DNA from 2 places in the Brotomerdimonas butyrica genome. Region 1 is predicted to be linked to the other one. Evidence: predicted binding sites of a transcription regulator. Region 1 holds the regulator's gene; the other holds the start of a gene.
The links. The regulator Rex, encoded in region 1, represses fermentation and respiration genes when NADH is low (regulators of the CRP and FNR family bind a similar motif). The targets are predictions, from matches to a motif close to ATTGTTAANNNNTTAACAAT.
Positions count from the first base shown of each region.

Region 1 (7,776 bases):
CATTTTTCTTATATAATTTGAAAAAGGATCTTTCCTTTTTATATGCACCTCTGTCTGAGCTTTATGCAAAGCTCACTCCGCGGCCGTCGCTGCATCTGTCATGCAGCAATTCTGCAATGCTGCCGACGCCCCGGCGATTGTTAGCACTCATTATTTCCGAGTGCTAACTATAATTTACAGCCATTTCCGCTATTTGTCAACCACCTTTTTTGATTTTCTTCGCTCAGCGGATCACAGATTTTTGTTGTGAGTTATGTAATAGAAAAGATACTGCTGGGCTATTCCTCCGTACTCTCCGAAATGTTCCGCCGCAAAGTCCGCCATAGCCTTCATATCGCCCTCATCCATGCCGTACAGCCTGTTCATGACCTTCCTGACCCAGACGTCTATCGGGAACCGGTCCATCTTTCCCAGCGAAAACAGAGCGATGCAGTTTGCCACCTTCGGTCCTACACCGGTGTACCTCCTGAGCTGATCGAAAGCCTCGTCCGAGCTCACCTCATCCGTTCCCAGCCTCTCCAGGCTCTCTATACCTTCCTCCGCTACCATTTTCGCCGTATCGATCAGATACTTCGCTCTGTATCCGAGCCGGCATGGAGCGAGATCATCCAGTGAAGCTCCCGCCAGCACTTCCGGGGACGGCAGATCATAGAATTCCTTTCCGGCGAGCGCCCCTGCTCTGCTGCCCAGCGTCTCAGCCAGCGAGTTTATGCATTTCTTTATACGAGGTATGTTGTTGTTCTGAGATATTATAAATGAGATCAGGGTCTCCCATTTGTCCTGATTGAGTATGCGTATGCCCGGCCCGTATTCGATGGCCTTTGCGATCACCTCGTCTTTGCATGAGAGCTGTTTCTTTATCTCCGAGTAATCTCTGTCAAGATCCAGATAATGATGCCATATGTTCCTGTAATCGTCTTCATCCGCGCCGTGTATCTTCAGCACTCCGGTGTCACTGTCATACTCCATGACCGCCACTCTGCCGTGAGCGGTCCCCGCATACATCCCGTCAGCTGTCTTTTCCCACCTGAAACACTGCCCGCAGTCAAAGATATTGTCGAGATCAAAATCTCTTACCCCCTCGGCGATCAGTACTCCGTTATCTTCTCTTGCCATTACACTGTCCCTTTCTCTTTCATATATATGATATCCATATCGATCCATCTGCAGGATCCCGCGGTCTTAAAGCTCTTTCCTGACCGCTTTTCCCTGTAAGTACGTAAACTTTAATCTTGAATTCCTCGTTAAGGTTTGTTATAATCAGTTTGTCATTTAGTGATAATTTTAAAGGAGGTACTTACAATGGCTTATGTAATCAAAGACTCATGCATCAGTTGCGGAGCTTGCATGGACGAATGTCCTACAAATGCTATCTCAGCCGGCGATTCTATGTATGTTATAGATGCTGACACTTGCATTGATTGCGGTGCTTGCGCAGGCGCATGTCCTGTGGATGCTCCAGTTGAAGAGTAGTTCAAAAAAACATATATCAATGTGATAATTAATAACCGTTTCATAATGAAACGGTTATTTAATTTACCAATATTCTTATGTAATACACCCTGAGCCTATTCCTGACTCTGATTTCTGTTCATATGGTATGCGAGAGAATGCAGGCTGTCGCTTATATGCATATTCTCGAGCGCCACATGATTAGGTGTTTCTATGTCTATCGGTGCAAAATTCCAGAGACCCCTCACCCCTGCGAAGCACAGCTTGTCTGCAACTTCCTGGGCGGCGTCCTTGGTAGTACATATGATACCTATATCTATATCGTTTTCCTCAACAAATTCAACGATATTGTCATAGTCCATGACCTCTATATCGTTGATCTTCATTCCAATAAGCCGCGGATTTATCTCGAAGATACCGCAGACGATGAATCCGGTCTTGTAGTAGTACGTGTGGTTTGCCAGCGCCTGCCCCAGATTGCCCGCACCGACGATCACCATCTTGTACTGCTTATCCAGGCCCAGTATCGCGCTTATCTCATCGTAAAGGCCGTCCACACTGTAACCGTATCCCTGCTGGCCGAATCCTCCGAAATTGTTGAGATCCTGCCTTATCTGCGACGCAGTGTACCCGGTCAGATTACTGAACTCGCTGGATGATATCTTGTCTATGCCCTTCTTCTGAAGTTCGCGCAGATATCTCCTGTAACGCGGCAGCCTCTTGATCACAGCATTGGAAATCTTAGCTTGCCTTTTCATCTCAAAACCTTTTGTTTTTTATGCTCTTGATTCCACGTAGTTTACGATGTCGCTTACTGTCTGGAATTTCTCAGCGTCTTCGTCAGGAACTTCGATGTCGAATTCGTCTTCGATAGCCATGATGATCTCTACTGCATCCAGTGAATCAGCTTCGAGATCCTTCATGAGATGTGTTTCCATCTTCACGTCTTCTTCATCAACACCTAACTGCTCTGCTATTATTCCCTTGATCTTGTCTAATGTCATGATATATACCTCCATAATCAAAATATCATTTTTCGTTACTATATTATGCCGCTGAAAATATATGCGGCAACTCCCAATCATTATAGAGTATGCACTCTTTTATTGCAATAGTTTTGATAAAAAAATCAGATGCCCGGCGCGCGTCACTCCTGCAGCTGGAGCCAGCTCTCATATTTTTCATCGAGATCGTCTTTCTTCTCTGTCAGCGCCTTGCTGATCTCCGCAAGCTTTACGTGATCCTTTGCCACATCTTCCCTGCACAGCTCTTCTTCAAGCTCTTTTATGGAATCCTCAAGCTCCTGTATCTCTTTTTCGAGCTTCTCTCTGTGCCGCTTCAGCCTGCGCTCCTCGGCCTCTTTTTCCTTCTGGATGCGCCTGCGTTCTGCAGAAGACAGCTCCGGCTCACCGCCGCCTGCCGCCTTTGCATCAGATACAGCACCCTCTGCAGCATCCCCGTTTCCCGGTGCGTCTGCGCGTTTTCCCGCAGACAGCTCCTCCAGGTACTTCTTGCCGGATCTGATCTGCTGCTGTTTCTTTTCGACGTAGTAATCATATGTTCCCAGGTAGTTGTCTATGCCCTCGGACGTCAGCTCGATTATCCTCGTCGGTATCCTGTTAAGGAAATATCTGTCGTGGGATACTATGATACATGTTCCCGGAAAGTCCAGGAGTGCTTCTTCAAACACTTCTTTGGACTCGATGTCGAGATGGTTGGTCGGCTCGTCAAGCATCAGCACATTCGCCCCCGAAAGCATGAGTTTGAGAAGCGAAAGTCTCGCCTTTTCTCCGCCGCTCAGCGATCCAACCGTCAGGAACACTTCGTCGCCCCTGAACAGGAATCTTCCCAGTATATTTCTTATCTCCGTATCCGTGTAAAGGCCGTACGAGTCTCTGACTTCACCCATCACGGTGTTTGCCGCGTTCAGCAGCTGCTGTCCCTGGTCGTAGTAGCCGAACTGCACGTTATGGCCGATCTTTATGCGTCCCGTATTCGCGGAAAGCTCACCCATCAGGATCTTGAGCAGTGTCGTCTTGCCGATGCCGTTCGCACCGACTATGCACACACGCTCACCGCGCTTTATATCGAGGTCGACTCCGTGGAACAACTCAGTTCTCCTCGAACCGTATCCGAAGCTCTTCGAAAGTCCCTCGGCATACAGCACATCTCTTCCGCTCTGGAAGTCCGCCTTGAACGACAGCTTCATCTTCCCTGTCGTTCCTTCAGGTCTGTCTATCACATCCATAGCTGCGAGCCGCTTTTCTCTGGAAGCTGCACGTTTCGCAAGCTTCTCTGTGCCGCGCTGCTTGAACCTGCGGATCATATCCTCCTGACGGCTGATCTCCTTCTGCTGCTTCTCATATTTTCTAAGCTCAGCCTCGCGCCTGTTCTTGCGCTCAGTGGCATAAAACGTATAGTTTCCTTCATATATATTGAGCTTGTGATTTTCGACCTCGAATATCCTCGTGACTGTCTCATCCAGAAAATATCTGTCATGGGAGACGAGCACGATCGTGCCCTTGTAGCTCTTGAGGTACTGCTCGAGCCATTTCAGCGTGCCTATATCCAGGTGGTTGGTCGGCTCGTCGAGGAACAGTATGTCCGGCTTTCTCAGAAGCAGACACGCCAGCGACAGTCTCGTCTTCTCTCCGCCGCTCAGCGACGATATCTTCTTGTCGTAGCTGTCCTCACCGAACGCCATACTTGAAAGTATGCCCGTGATCTCGCTTTTATATGTATACCCGCCGGAATCTCTGAATTTTTCCTGCATCATGTCGTAGCGCTCGAGCAGTCTGTGGCTTTCCTCTTCTCCCTCAGGACCTGCCGACGCGAGCTCTTCTATGCGGGCCAGCAGTTTTTCCATATCCTTTTCCATCTGCGGAAAGGCTGAAAATATGCTCTCAACTTCTTCTATAACTGTCTTTTCGGAATCGAATGCCCCGTCCTGCTTCAGATATCCTATGTTGATATCCGACGAAATGAAAAAGTCTCCTTCCTCGCACGGCAGCTCGCCTGTGAGTATCTTCAGAAGTGTGGTCTTTCCCGCTCCGTTCACGCCGATTATGCCTACGCGCTCTCCCTTGTTTATATGGAAAGAGACCCGGTCCAGGATCACATCCGTTCCGTATGCTTTTGTAAGATCTTTTGCTGATACTACTATCATATATGAACCTGCAGCACTTTTACCGCTGCACCTTTTCCTTTCCTTAAAACAGAGCCTGACCCGCCATTGGTCGTCCGGCGGGCGGCTCTGATGATATTTTTATTAAAAGCCTGTCTACAGCTCCAGATTCGGTATCGCATCCAGAGTCAGTTCGTCGCGTTCACCGGCTATATACTTGTAATACGCCGCGCAGCCTATCATCGCGGCATTGTCCGTACACAGTACCGGTGACGGATAATAAAGCTTTATGCCGTTCTTTTCACATTCCTCGCTCATCATCTCTCTGAGCCTGCTGTTAGAGGCCACTCCCCCTGCGAGGACGATCTTGTCCTTGTCCATGTCTTTTGCAGCTTTTACCGTCTTCGCCACGATAACGTCGAGGACAGCCGCCTGAAAGCTCGCGGCCACATCTGCCTGATTTATCTCACGGCCGGCCTGCTTCTCGGAATTTATGTAGTTCAGAACGCCTGTCTTGATGCCGCTGAAACTGAAATCAAGGCTGCCCTTTTCCAGGAACACACGCTTGAATTCCACCGCGTGCGGATCGCCCTGTTTCGCCAGTCTGTCTATCAGAGGGCCTCCGGGATATCCCAGACCCAGCACCCTGGCCACCTTGTCGTACGCTTCGCCTGCAGCATCGTCTCTCGTTCCGCCGAGGACCCTGCACCGGTTGTATCCTGTCACCTCCACGATATTCGTATGTCCGCCTGATATTATCAGTGACATGAACGGAGGCTCAAGATCCTTGTGCTCTATATAGTTCGCACTTATATGGCCCTGTATGTGATGAACGCCTATCAGCGGCTTGTCTGCCGCCAGCGCATATGCCTTTGCCGTCGCCAGGCCTATCAGAAGCGCTCCCACGAGACCGGGGCCGTATGTCACGCCTATCATATCCACATCGTCGATAGTCACGCCTGCTTCCTCCAGCGCCTGATCGACAACCGTATTCACATTTTCGAGATGGTGCCTGGATGCGATCTCCGGTACGACACCGCCATACTGCTTATGTATCTCTATCTGCGACGAAATGATATTTGAAAGGACTTCACGTCCCTCCAGCATCACAGCTGCCGCTGTTTCGTCACAGCTAGATTCTATTGCAAGAGTTAGTAATTTTCCGTTCTTCATAAATTGTTTCGTCCTTCTTCCAGTTTTTTCTCGCACTGGTTCTCTCCGTTCAGATGCCTGCAGTTTTCACATGACATGTAGCTGCTCATACTGAACACATCGAAATCGTGTCGCCTCGAGAACTTTCTGCACGGATAAAAAACCTCATTCATATTTTCGCCTGAAAACTCGTCCATGGCACGCCTCCCCGAATAATCATCTTATACTCATTATCCGCAGAAACGATGATTTTTATTCCTCGTGTCTCCACATGATGAGCGCATCCTCACCATTGTTCTGATAATATTTTTTTCGCACGCCCTCTGTGCGGAAACCGAATTTTTCGTAAAGATTTATCGCGGGAACATTTGATTTTCTGACTTCAAGCGTATGATGCGCGATCCCTTCTCCCGAAGTGAAATCTATCATCACACCGATTATGCCTTCGCCTATCTTCCTGTTCCTGAAGCCCGGTTTCACCGCGACATTCGTTATATGACCCTCGTCGCCGATGATCCAGAGCCCTGCATATCCCACGACTTCGCCGTCAAGCTCTGCCACGATATAAAAGGCTCTGGGATTGCTTTCGAGCTCATAGGTCAGTGCATCCATGCTCCACGGGTCGGGAAAACACAGATTTTCGATCTCGTAGATGCTGCCCGCATCCCCCGGCACCGCCTGTCTTATGATAACTTCCGCCATAAAATATCAGCCTTTCCTCTGCTTTTCTCTAAGCTTTCTTTCCGCTTCAGCGATACGCATATAGTCCGGTTCCACCTGATTGTACGCTAGTCCGCCTTTTTCGGCGTAGATCTTCGCCCCCAGTCTTGCAACTGTGACCGCATCCTGATATTTTATGTCCGCAGAGGCTGTCTCTGTTCCTTCCGGTCGAAGCTCCGCTATCTTTTCTGCGTATGTATCCGTCGCATCGCCCATCAGCAATATGCTGTCGTACGACTGCGCTTTCTGCAGAAACTCGTCGAGCATGTACGGCCCGGCTTTTATCTTTTCAACGGGCCAGCCGTCCTCGAGGAAGTACCCTCCGGCATACACCTGGCTCCTTCTCGCATCGAGCATAGGACACACGAGCACGTTTTCTCCGGCCTCTCCGGCTTCAGATACCGCGTTCATCGCCAGCGCCTCAAGGCTCGAGACTGTGACGCACGGAGTTCCCAGCACCTGTGACAGCGCTCTCGCGGAAGATACGCCTATCCTTATCCCCGTGAACGATCCCGGTCCGCATGAAACCGCTATCACATCTATATCCTTCAGCGCCACTCCGCTCTCACGGACTATGCTCCCGATCTGAGGCATCAGGTTCTGCAGATGCGAAAACCGGTCCGTGCCCTTTACATATCCGAGCACTGCATCATCATCTATGAGCGCCGCTGATGCGAATGCGCCTGTCGTTTCTATTCCTAAAACATACATCTGTATATACGCTCTCCTTCTTTTTCTCCGTACTCGATCTCTATCCGTACGGCATCGTCAGGTATGATCTCCTCTATCAGATCGGCCCATTCTATCACGCACACGCCGTCTCCGAAAAAGTACTCCTCGTACCCGATCTCGTACATTTCGTCCACATCTCCGATCCTGTACACGTCAAAATGGTACAGAGGCAGTCTCCCGCTGTCATACTGCTTGACGATGTTGAACGTAGGACTCGTGATCACATCAGTCACACCGAGTCCGGCGGCGATCGCTTTTGTCAGCGTCGTCTTGCCTGTCCCGAGATCTCCGGTCAGCGCCACTATGCTTCCGGCTGTCAGCTTTTCGCAAAGCTTCTCACCGAATTTTTTCGTTTCTTCTTCGTTTTTTATTACGATTTTTTTCTCTTCCATAACTTATGTAGTATACCACACAAGCCGCATAATATAAAGGTTCACGCGAATTTTCCGCAAACAAAAACGCGCATGCGCACAGATCGTTCGCTGTGCCATGCACGTTTTCACGTTATCAGTATGTAAAGCTCTGCGCACGGTGGAGCTGCCGCATGCAGACGCACATATCACATCTCGTTTTCATGCCGCTGTGCGCTATGCTGT
Region 1 is NZ_JAOQJP010000014.1:46,033-53,808, forward strand. It holds gene OCV59_RS10265 (DNA-3-methyladenine glycosylase family protein) at 232-1,116, opposite strand; gene OCV59_RS10270 (DUF362 domain-containing protein) at 1,303-1,473, shown strand; gene OCV59_RS10275 (redox-sensing transcriptional repressor Rex) at 1,569-2,210, opposite strand; gene acpP (acyl carrier protein) at 2,229-2,456, opposite strand; gene abc-f (ribosomal protection-like ABC-F family protein) at 2,600-4,618, opposite strand; gene tsaD (tRNA (adenosine(37)-N6)-threonylcarbamoyltransferase complex transferase subunit TsaD) at 4,733-5,749, opposite strand; gene OCV59_RS10295 (hypothetical protein) at 5,746-5,925, opposite strand; gene rimI (ribosomal protein S18-alanine N-acetyltransferase) at 5,981-6,430, opposite strand; gene tsaB (tRNA (adenosine(37)-N6)-threonylcarbamoyltransferase complex dimerization subunit type 1 TsaB) at 6,437-7,159, opposite strand; gene tsaE (tRNA (adenosine(37)-N6)-threonylcarbamoyltransferase complex ATPase subunit type 1 TsaE) at 7,147-7,572, opposite strand; gene OCV59_RS10315 (ECF transporter S component) at 7,768-7,776, opposite strand, start outside.

Region 2 (7,776 bases), on a different contig from region 1:
CTCCCGGCATACATCCGCCCAGAGTCCTGCACTCGTTGAAAAGTCCTTCACCGGCAGCTTCATGTATCGCACCGTTGAGACCGCCTCCGCACAGGAACGCCTCGTCGACTTCTCCGTCGCTGAGCAGGATCTCATCGACTGCCGCTCCCCCGAGCAGCGTCTTATGCGCTGAATTCACGACAGCTGACACTTTGAGATCCATCACGCTGCCTCTGACGAACGCGACGTGCGACTTTGCTTTATAACCTCTTATCATCTCGCGTATATTGCGGTCTACCAGTATCTTTTCGGAGTACGGGTTTATCACATATCCCGCGCAGTCAGGCCACTGGTCCAGCTGATCCATCAGCTCTGCGAACTGCTGGTTTATCGCTGAAGTTTCATCTCCAAGCTGCATCTGTTCCTCGCTCGTGTAAAGCGGTATCAGGTAATGTCCTTCTTCATCTATCGGTATATGCTTGAAGCTTATCGGCATCTCCTCGTCTATGGAAAACGCAGTGCCTTCGCTGAGGTCGCCGGCATTCGCGAGCTGCTGCAGCAGTTCCTTCGGTATCTCTATCGGCACCAGCAGCTGCATCCCTTTCCTGCTGCCTTCGCTGAGCATGTTGAAGACCGGTTCCGTCGGCGCCCCGTCACCGCAGTAATACCAGTTGTATAACGCACGTTCAAGCGCCTTTGCGTATCTGTCACTCATTGTAAATTCTCCTTTGTGATTTTCATGTGTCCATTATATATTATTTTGATATCAAAGGCAATTTGAGTGCCGGTAAAACCTACAACTGCGGTAAAAGCCGCAGCGCTGAGGAAACCGCAGCAGAAGAGAAAGTCCATGTCTCCGGCGAAAACAGCGGCGTGAAACTTTACATCAAAAACTAAAGACTGCCGTATCGAACGAATATGACATCGCTGACACGACAGCCTTTCTAATATCTATACTGCATTATGCACAGCTGACATATCTGCAGTCAGTACTCATAAATGCATATGACTCATATTACATCAGCTTGCGGAACAGGGTCTTGAAATCTTCGATCCCTGCATCCTTTGGATTTCCCGGTGCGCATGCATCTGCCTGTGCCGATTCTGCCAGGAACTCGAGATCTTCTTCTTTGAGAGCTTCCAGCTTAGTCGGTATGCCTACATCTTCGGAAAGCTTGCGCACTGCATCTACTGCCGCTTTGCGATATTCCTCCACCGACATGTCATCCACGCCTTTTACACCCATTGCTCTGGCGATCTCTCTGTATTTTTCACCGGTCTGGTCCGCATTGTACTCCATGACTATCGGTAAAGTCATCGCGCATGCAACTCCGTGAGGCGTGTCATATACTGCTCCGAGCGTGTGTGCCATCGAGTGAGCTATTCCAAGACCCACATTCGAGAATCCCATACCTGCTATGTACTGTCCGAGAGCCATTCCTTCACGGCCTTCCTTTTCATTTGCAACAGCGCCTCTGAGCGATCTTGAAATGATCTCGATGGCCTTCAGATGGAACATATCAGTCATCTCCCACGCAGCTTTCGTAGTATATCCCTCTATCGCATGTGTCAGAGCGTCCATTCCCGTCGAAGCAGTCAGGCCCTTAGGCATGGACGACATCATATCAGGATCCACCACTGCCACTACCGGCATGTCATGGGGATCTACACATACGAATTTTCTCTTCTTCTCAACGTCTGTTATTACATAGTTTATCGTCACTTCTGCTGCCGTGCCTGCAGTCGTAGGCACAGCGATTATAGGAACACATGGCTTCTTTGTAGGTGCGACGCCTTCAAGACTTCTCACATCCTCGAATTCCGGATTGTTTATTATGATACCGATAGCCTTGCACGTATCCATCGCCGAGCCGCCGCCTATAGCGATCATGCAGTCGGCATCTGCATCCCTGAATGCTTTCACACCATCCTGTACATTTTCGATAGTCGGATTTGCCTTGATATCCGAAAAGATCTCATACGGTATCCCCGCTGCATCCAGCACATCTGTGACTTTCGCTGTAGTGCCGTATTTCAGCAGGTGCGGTCCTGTGCATACAAGCGCTTTCCTGAAGCCTCTTGCTTTTACTTCTGTTGCGATTTCATTTACTGCGCCTGCTCCATGATATGAAGTTTCATTTAACATAATTCTGTTAGCCATGATGATCCTCCTTCAGAAAAATCTGTATTCTTTTTATGTCTATATTTTAACAATATCCCGCTGTTTAAAAAAGTGACAAATCTTTACGACTGTCACTTTTAAGGATATTTATTTTGAAAATCACTGCACGGAAACACCGCACATCATGGTCACTGAACCAGACCCTGCACCCTGAAAACTTCGGCGAGCACTGCAGGCATTGCCTCGACGAGACATTTTGCCATTTCTTCCGGGGTATACTCGATTTCTCCCGACACCCACCGCGTAGTCATATACACCGATCCGCGGCAGTACATTTCAAGGATAAAATTCAGCTCGCTGCTCAACGGCTCCTTCGTCCTGCTCTCTATCATATTCGTGTAAAACGCATGTATCTCTCTGTAGTCATGATCTCTGAGACTGTTCTGATCATCATATCTGAAGGCCGCATCAAAGAAAAGCCGTTCATGTTCTATGAAGCGGAATTTCCTGACAAGGCTTTCGTATACAGTCTCTCCTGTTCCCATATGCTTGAAAGATTCGCTCAGGATCTTGTCAAAGTACCAGTTGATCAAATCATATTTATCAAGGAAGTGCCTGTAAAACGTCTGTCTGGTCGTCCCGCATTCCTCGACGATCTCTTTCACTGTGACCTTTTCTACAGGCATACGCTCCATGCACTTCTTCATTGCCGCCGCGAGCCTGTATTTCATTTTTTCCTGCCGGCGATCCGGCTTTTTCTCAGCACTGTCAACACATGTGTCTTCTGCAGTGAGATTTTTTTCAATTCTGTCATTTACCATATCTGGATTTTAACATCACCCCTGTATGGAGTCAATCACTAGCCGGTTTTATGACACAGGGGTGATGTTTTTCTCATTTCAGCCATAATTGATGTCATAACTGTGGTGTATAGCGGAAATCTGGAAATATATGAGAGTATGAAATCGCATTGAGCGGTTCTTAAGAGATTTCAGACATCTTCCCGGCCTGCGTTCAGCCATAAACAGCATTCTTTACAATAAATACGGCTGAAATTTTCCATAAATATACAGATGATGATCATGTCCTTTTCTTTTCATTTGATATTTCTGGAATATTTCAGCCATACACGAGACCTCAAAGTGGGATCATGGCTGAAATCAGTGCGACAAAGCTGCAAAGCTGAAAAAACAATGCGGCGTATCGAACGTTCAAAACCGTTTGAAAATATGCTATACTTGTCCGGTAGAAAAGATGCAGGAGGGGTATCATGCCTAGATTATCATCAAGAACAGAAACTTTTACAGAATCGGTAATACGTCACATGACAAGAGTCGCGAACGAACATGGCGCAATAAATCTTTCACAGGGATTTCCTGATTTCGATCCTCCGAAAGAACTGACAGAACGCCTTTCACAGGTCGCACTGGATGGGCCGCATCAGTATGCGCTCACATGGGGTGCGCAGAATTTTCGCGAGGCGATCGCCGAAAAGCATGAGCATTTCTCGGGGATGAAGATCGATCCGGACTCTGAGATCGTTGCCACATGCGGCAGTACGGAAGCGATGATGGCTGCGATGATGTCCGTATGCGACCCCGGTGACAAAGTAGTAGTATTCTCGCCGTTTTACGAAAACTACGGAGCTGACGCTATATTGAGCGGAGCGGAACCGATATTCGTTCCTTTGAAACCGCCTGCATTCACATTCGACGCCAACGAGCTTGAATCTGCTCTCAGTCAGCCCGGCGTAAAAGCGCTCATACTCTGCAACCCGTCGAATCCATGCGGCAAGGTCTTCTCTCGCGAAGAGCTGTCGATCATCGCCGGACTTGCGATAAAATACGATCTGTTCGTGATCACTGACGAGGTCTACGAACATATAATCTACAAACCGTACGAGCATGTTTATATATCTGCGCTACCGGGGATGCGCGAGCGAACGATCATCTGCAATTCGCTTTCCAAGACATATTCCATAACGGGCTGGCGTCTTGGCTACGTCATGGCGTCTCCCGATGTGATCGATCGTGTGAAAAAAGTCCACGATTTTCTGACAGTAGGCGCTGCTGCGCCGCTCATGGAATCTGCCGTGACTTGCCTGAGATTTGACGATCGCTACTATGAATGGCTGCAGAACAAATACACTCACATGAAAAATCTGTTCACTGACGGTCTCCGTGATCTGGGACTCACTTTCACTGAACCTCAGGGAGCATACTATGTTCTTGTCGACATATCTGAATTCGGATACGAAGACGACACGGAATTCTGCCTCGACCTGATCCGTAAAGTCGGAGTGGCTGCAGTGCCCGGATCGAGCTTCTTCCGCGAAAACATAAATCATCTGATACGCTTTCATTTTGCAAAACAGGATGAGACGCTGAACAATGTACTTGAAAGACTTGCCGGCATACGAATGCTGAAAAAATAGGTGAAATTTTCGCCAAAAAATACAGAGGCTGCAGAGCCTATATGAAGAACTCTGCAGCTTTTCTGTTTTCACACACCGGTTTCATTTTCTCGATAAGCCCGTATACAAATTCGTCAGGCAAATGTCGGCACCCGTTCTTGCAGATTGAAATGCACCTCATACAGTTGACGCATATTTCCATGTCAGTCTGGAAATCATCTGCTGAAATCGCATTTACAGGACATTCCGCCGCGCACAATCCGCAGCCTGCGCACCTGCTTTTTTCAAACAGAACGGGGGCTTTTAGCACGTGATACTCCTTATATGGATGATTCCCCGGCAACTCCGGCGAGTTGAAATCACCAGAGTAAACCTTTGTGCGAATACGCTCGGAAAAAGCTCTGATCTCCGCACGATCCGCTTCATCCGGCCTGCCTGCTCCGTAGACATGCATGATGTTGTGTTCAGCTACAACTGCTGCAGCGCCGATCACCCTGAACCCGCATCCGTCACACACATCTGCCAGCTCCAGCAGAGAATCCTCAAATGCGCGATTTCCATAGCTCACACATATGATCGCAGGAACGTCATGCGCCCGGATCTTCTTCATGCGTTCCACAGCCGTCTGCGGAACACGTCCGCCATAGCATGGCACTGAAACAACTGCGATACAGTCAGCAGACAGCGTAACGGTCTCAACTGCGGTATCACAGAGGTCGATTTCTTTAATCTCGCTGCACTGTTTATCACCACTCAGTACCTCAGCTATCTGATATGAAATTTTTCTGCTCTGCCCCGTTGGGCTGAATGTTATGCTGTAAATATTGTGCATAAAACCTCCTTTTCTGATTTTCACTTAATAGATCATAATCTTCAATTTCTCTCTTCACCATTGCCAATTACTATCATTTTGCCAACATCGGCAAAATGTTCTTCAACAAGATTATTGCTGTTTTTACAAGCTTCTTGTGCCTTAAGAATAACCTCTTTGAATCGCCTCCACTGTGAATATTCCAAGATGCTTTGCAATTCTCTGGCATACCAAAATTCCTGTCCGAATTCATTCACATGTTTTATGTTTTCAAATATAGCTTCGCTGTATTTTTCAATTTGATTAGTGGTCAAATCAATCACCCCTCTTCGTACTAAATTATATCATAAACACCATCGAACATTCGTTCTTCAGTCAATTCTCATTAGGTAATCGTCCATCTTTATTACGGGCAGTTTTTAATATCCTTTTCGCAAGGTCTCAAGTTACTTGTCATCGGAGAGCTTTTCTATCATTTCTGTAACAACAGACCCCATTAGCATAGATTCCGCATTCTCTGATGATATGACAGGTTTTCCCGTTTTCTCTTCTATCTCTTTTCTCGCATTTCCTGCGGCACGCCGTACTCCTCGACAGCCCCCTTGATCTTATCCTGCTCTTCATCTGTGCACAGCACATATAAAGCTGCGCAGGACTTTACACGATATGCATGATCTGTATCAGCAGCAGCCAGGCGAGACCGTAATATGTCACTACCGCAACCAGATCGTTCACAGTAGTGATCAGCGGGCCCGACGCTACCGCCGGATCGACTTTGATCTTATGGAAAAACAGCGGCACCAGAGTACCTACCAGACTCGAGATCACCATGGCGACCAGCAGAGACACACCGACACATCCCGCTATCAGGAACGCATGTCCTGCACCATAGCCTTTGAACAGATCTATATAGATCCCCAGAAATGCCACAGTCATGATGCCGAGCAGCAGACCGTTGCCGAAACCGACCCTGATCTCTTTCCATATCAGCCCGAGCTTTTCTCTTCTGCCCAGCTTTTCATCCATAAGCACTCTGATAGTTACTGCCAGCGACTGCGTGCCTACATTTCCGGCCATATCCAGTATCAGTGACTGGAAGCATATCACGACCGGAAGCACTGCGACTACACCCTCGAAAGCTCCGACCACCGAGGACACGACCATACCGAGAAAGAGCAGCACGACCAGCCACGGAAGCCTTTTCTTCATGCTTTCTTTCATCGTCTCTTTGAGATCCTCTTCCGCTGTCAGACCTGCAAGCTTTGCATAATCCTCTCCCATTTCATCGTCCACAGCTTCGATGATATCCTGAGCCGTCAGGATACCGATCAGCTTTTTCTGCTCATCCACCACCGGCAGCGAATCCTCCGCATAGTCCTTGATGAGCTCGATGCAGTCAGAGATCTTCTTCCCGGCAGACAGATACGGGTACGAAAAGCTTATGAGTGCATCCAGATCATCACCTGCTCTCGCTATTATCAGATCTTTCAGGTCGACAGCGCCGACAAAAATGCCGTTTTCATCAACGACATATATAGTAGAGATGTTGTCATGCTCGCCCGCCTGCTTCACCAGTTCGTGCATGGCCCGGCGGATATCCAGATTTTCGGATATGCATATATAGTTAGTCGTCATCAGACTGCCGATCTGATCTTCGGCATACGAATGTATCAGGCGTATGTCCGCCTTGATATCCTCCCTCAGGACAGGCGCCAGCTGCGCCTTTACATCATCATCTATATGCTCCAGAAGGTCTACCGCATCATCGGAATCCATCTCATTGATGACGGCCGCCAGCCTCTCGATGCCAAGCTCCTCCGCATAGCTCTCCGGATCATCCATATATGATATGATCTCCGCGATCCACTCTGCTCCCATGAGCTCGTACAGGCTGTCGCGTTCCTCTGCTGTCAGCAGCATCATACTCTGCGCTATATCATTCGCATGGTAGCTTCGCAGCTGCTCTTTTATCGCTTCACCGCTGCTGCCGCTTCTGATGATATCTACGATCTCTTCTATGAAGATCGGTTCCTTCAACACTTTCTTTTCCATTTCAAACCTCCGTTTCCTCCCTGAAAACTCTCAGTGCCCCTTCGATCCTGTCAGCATCTATGTTCGAATAGTTGAATATGAACTGATGCTCAATGCCGTCTTTTCCGAGCATCTCGTAATCGCTCACCGCAGAAATCTTCAGCCCTCTTTTCTTCAGACGTTCCTTGATGACGCCATCAGGAAGCCCTGTATTTATCTCAAATATAAAGTGCAGTCCCGAGTCGTTCTCGATTATCCTGTACATGCCGGCCGTGAATGTGTTCTTTATGATCTCCAGCACGCGTGCCCTTTTACGCCCGTAAAAAAGCCTCATCCTGTTGATGTGTTTCTCAAAATGCCCCTGCTTCATGAACTGCGCCAGGATGTACTGCTCAAAATTCGAGACCGTGCATGCATAAA
Region 2 is NZ_JAOQJP010000003.1:177,482-185,257, forward strand. It holds gene OCV59_RS03575 (macro domain-containing protein) at 1-694, opposite strand, end outside; gene fucO (lactaldehyde reductase) at 995-2,140, opposite strand; gene OCV59_RS03585 (TetR/AcrR family transcriptional regulator C-terminal domain-containing protein) at 2,290-2,832, opposite strand; gene OCV59_RS03590 (pyridoxal phosphate-dependent aminotransferase) at 3,372-4,535, shown strand; gene OCV59_RS03595 (4Fe-4S binding protein) at 4,573-5,346, opposite strand; gene OCV59_RS03600 (BRO family protein) at 5,388-5,639, opposite strand; gene mgtE (magnesium transporter) at 5,983-7,377, opposite strand; gene pdxR (MocR-like pyridoxine biosynthesis transcription factor PdxR) at 7,379-7,776, opposite strand, start outside.
Region 2: the regulator Rex is predicted to act here: its motif matches at 2,175-2,194, upstream of fucO (lactaldehyde reductase).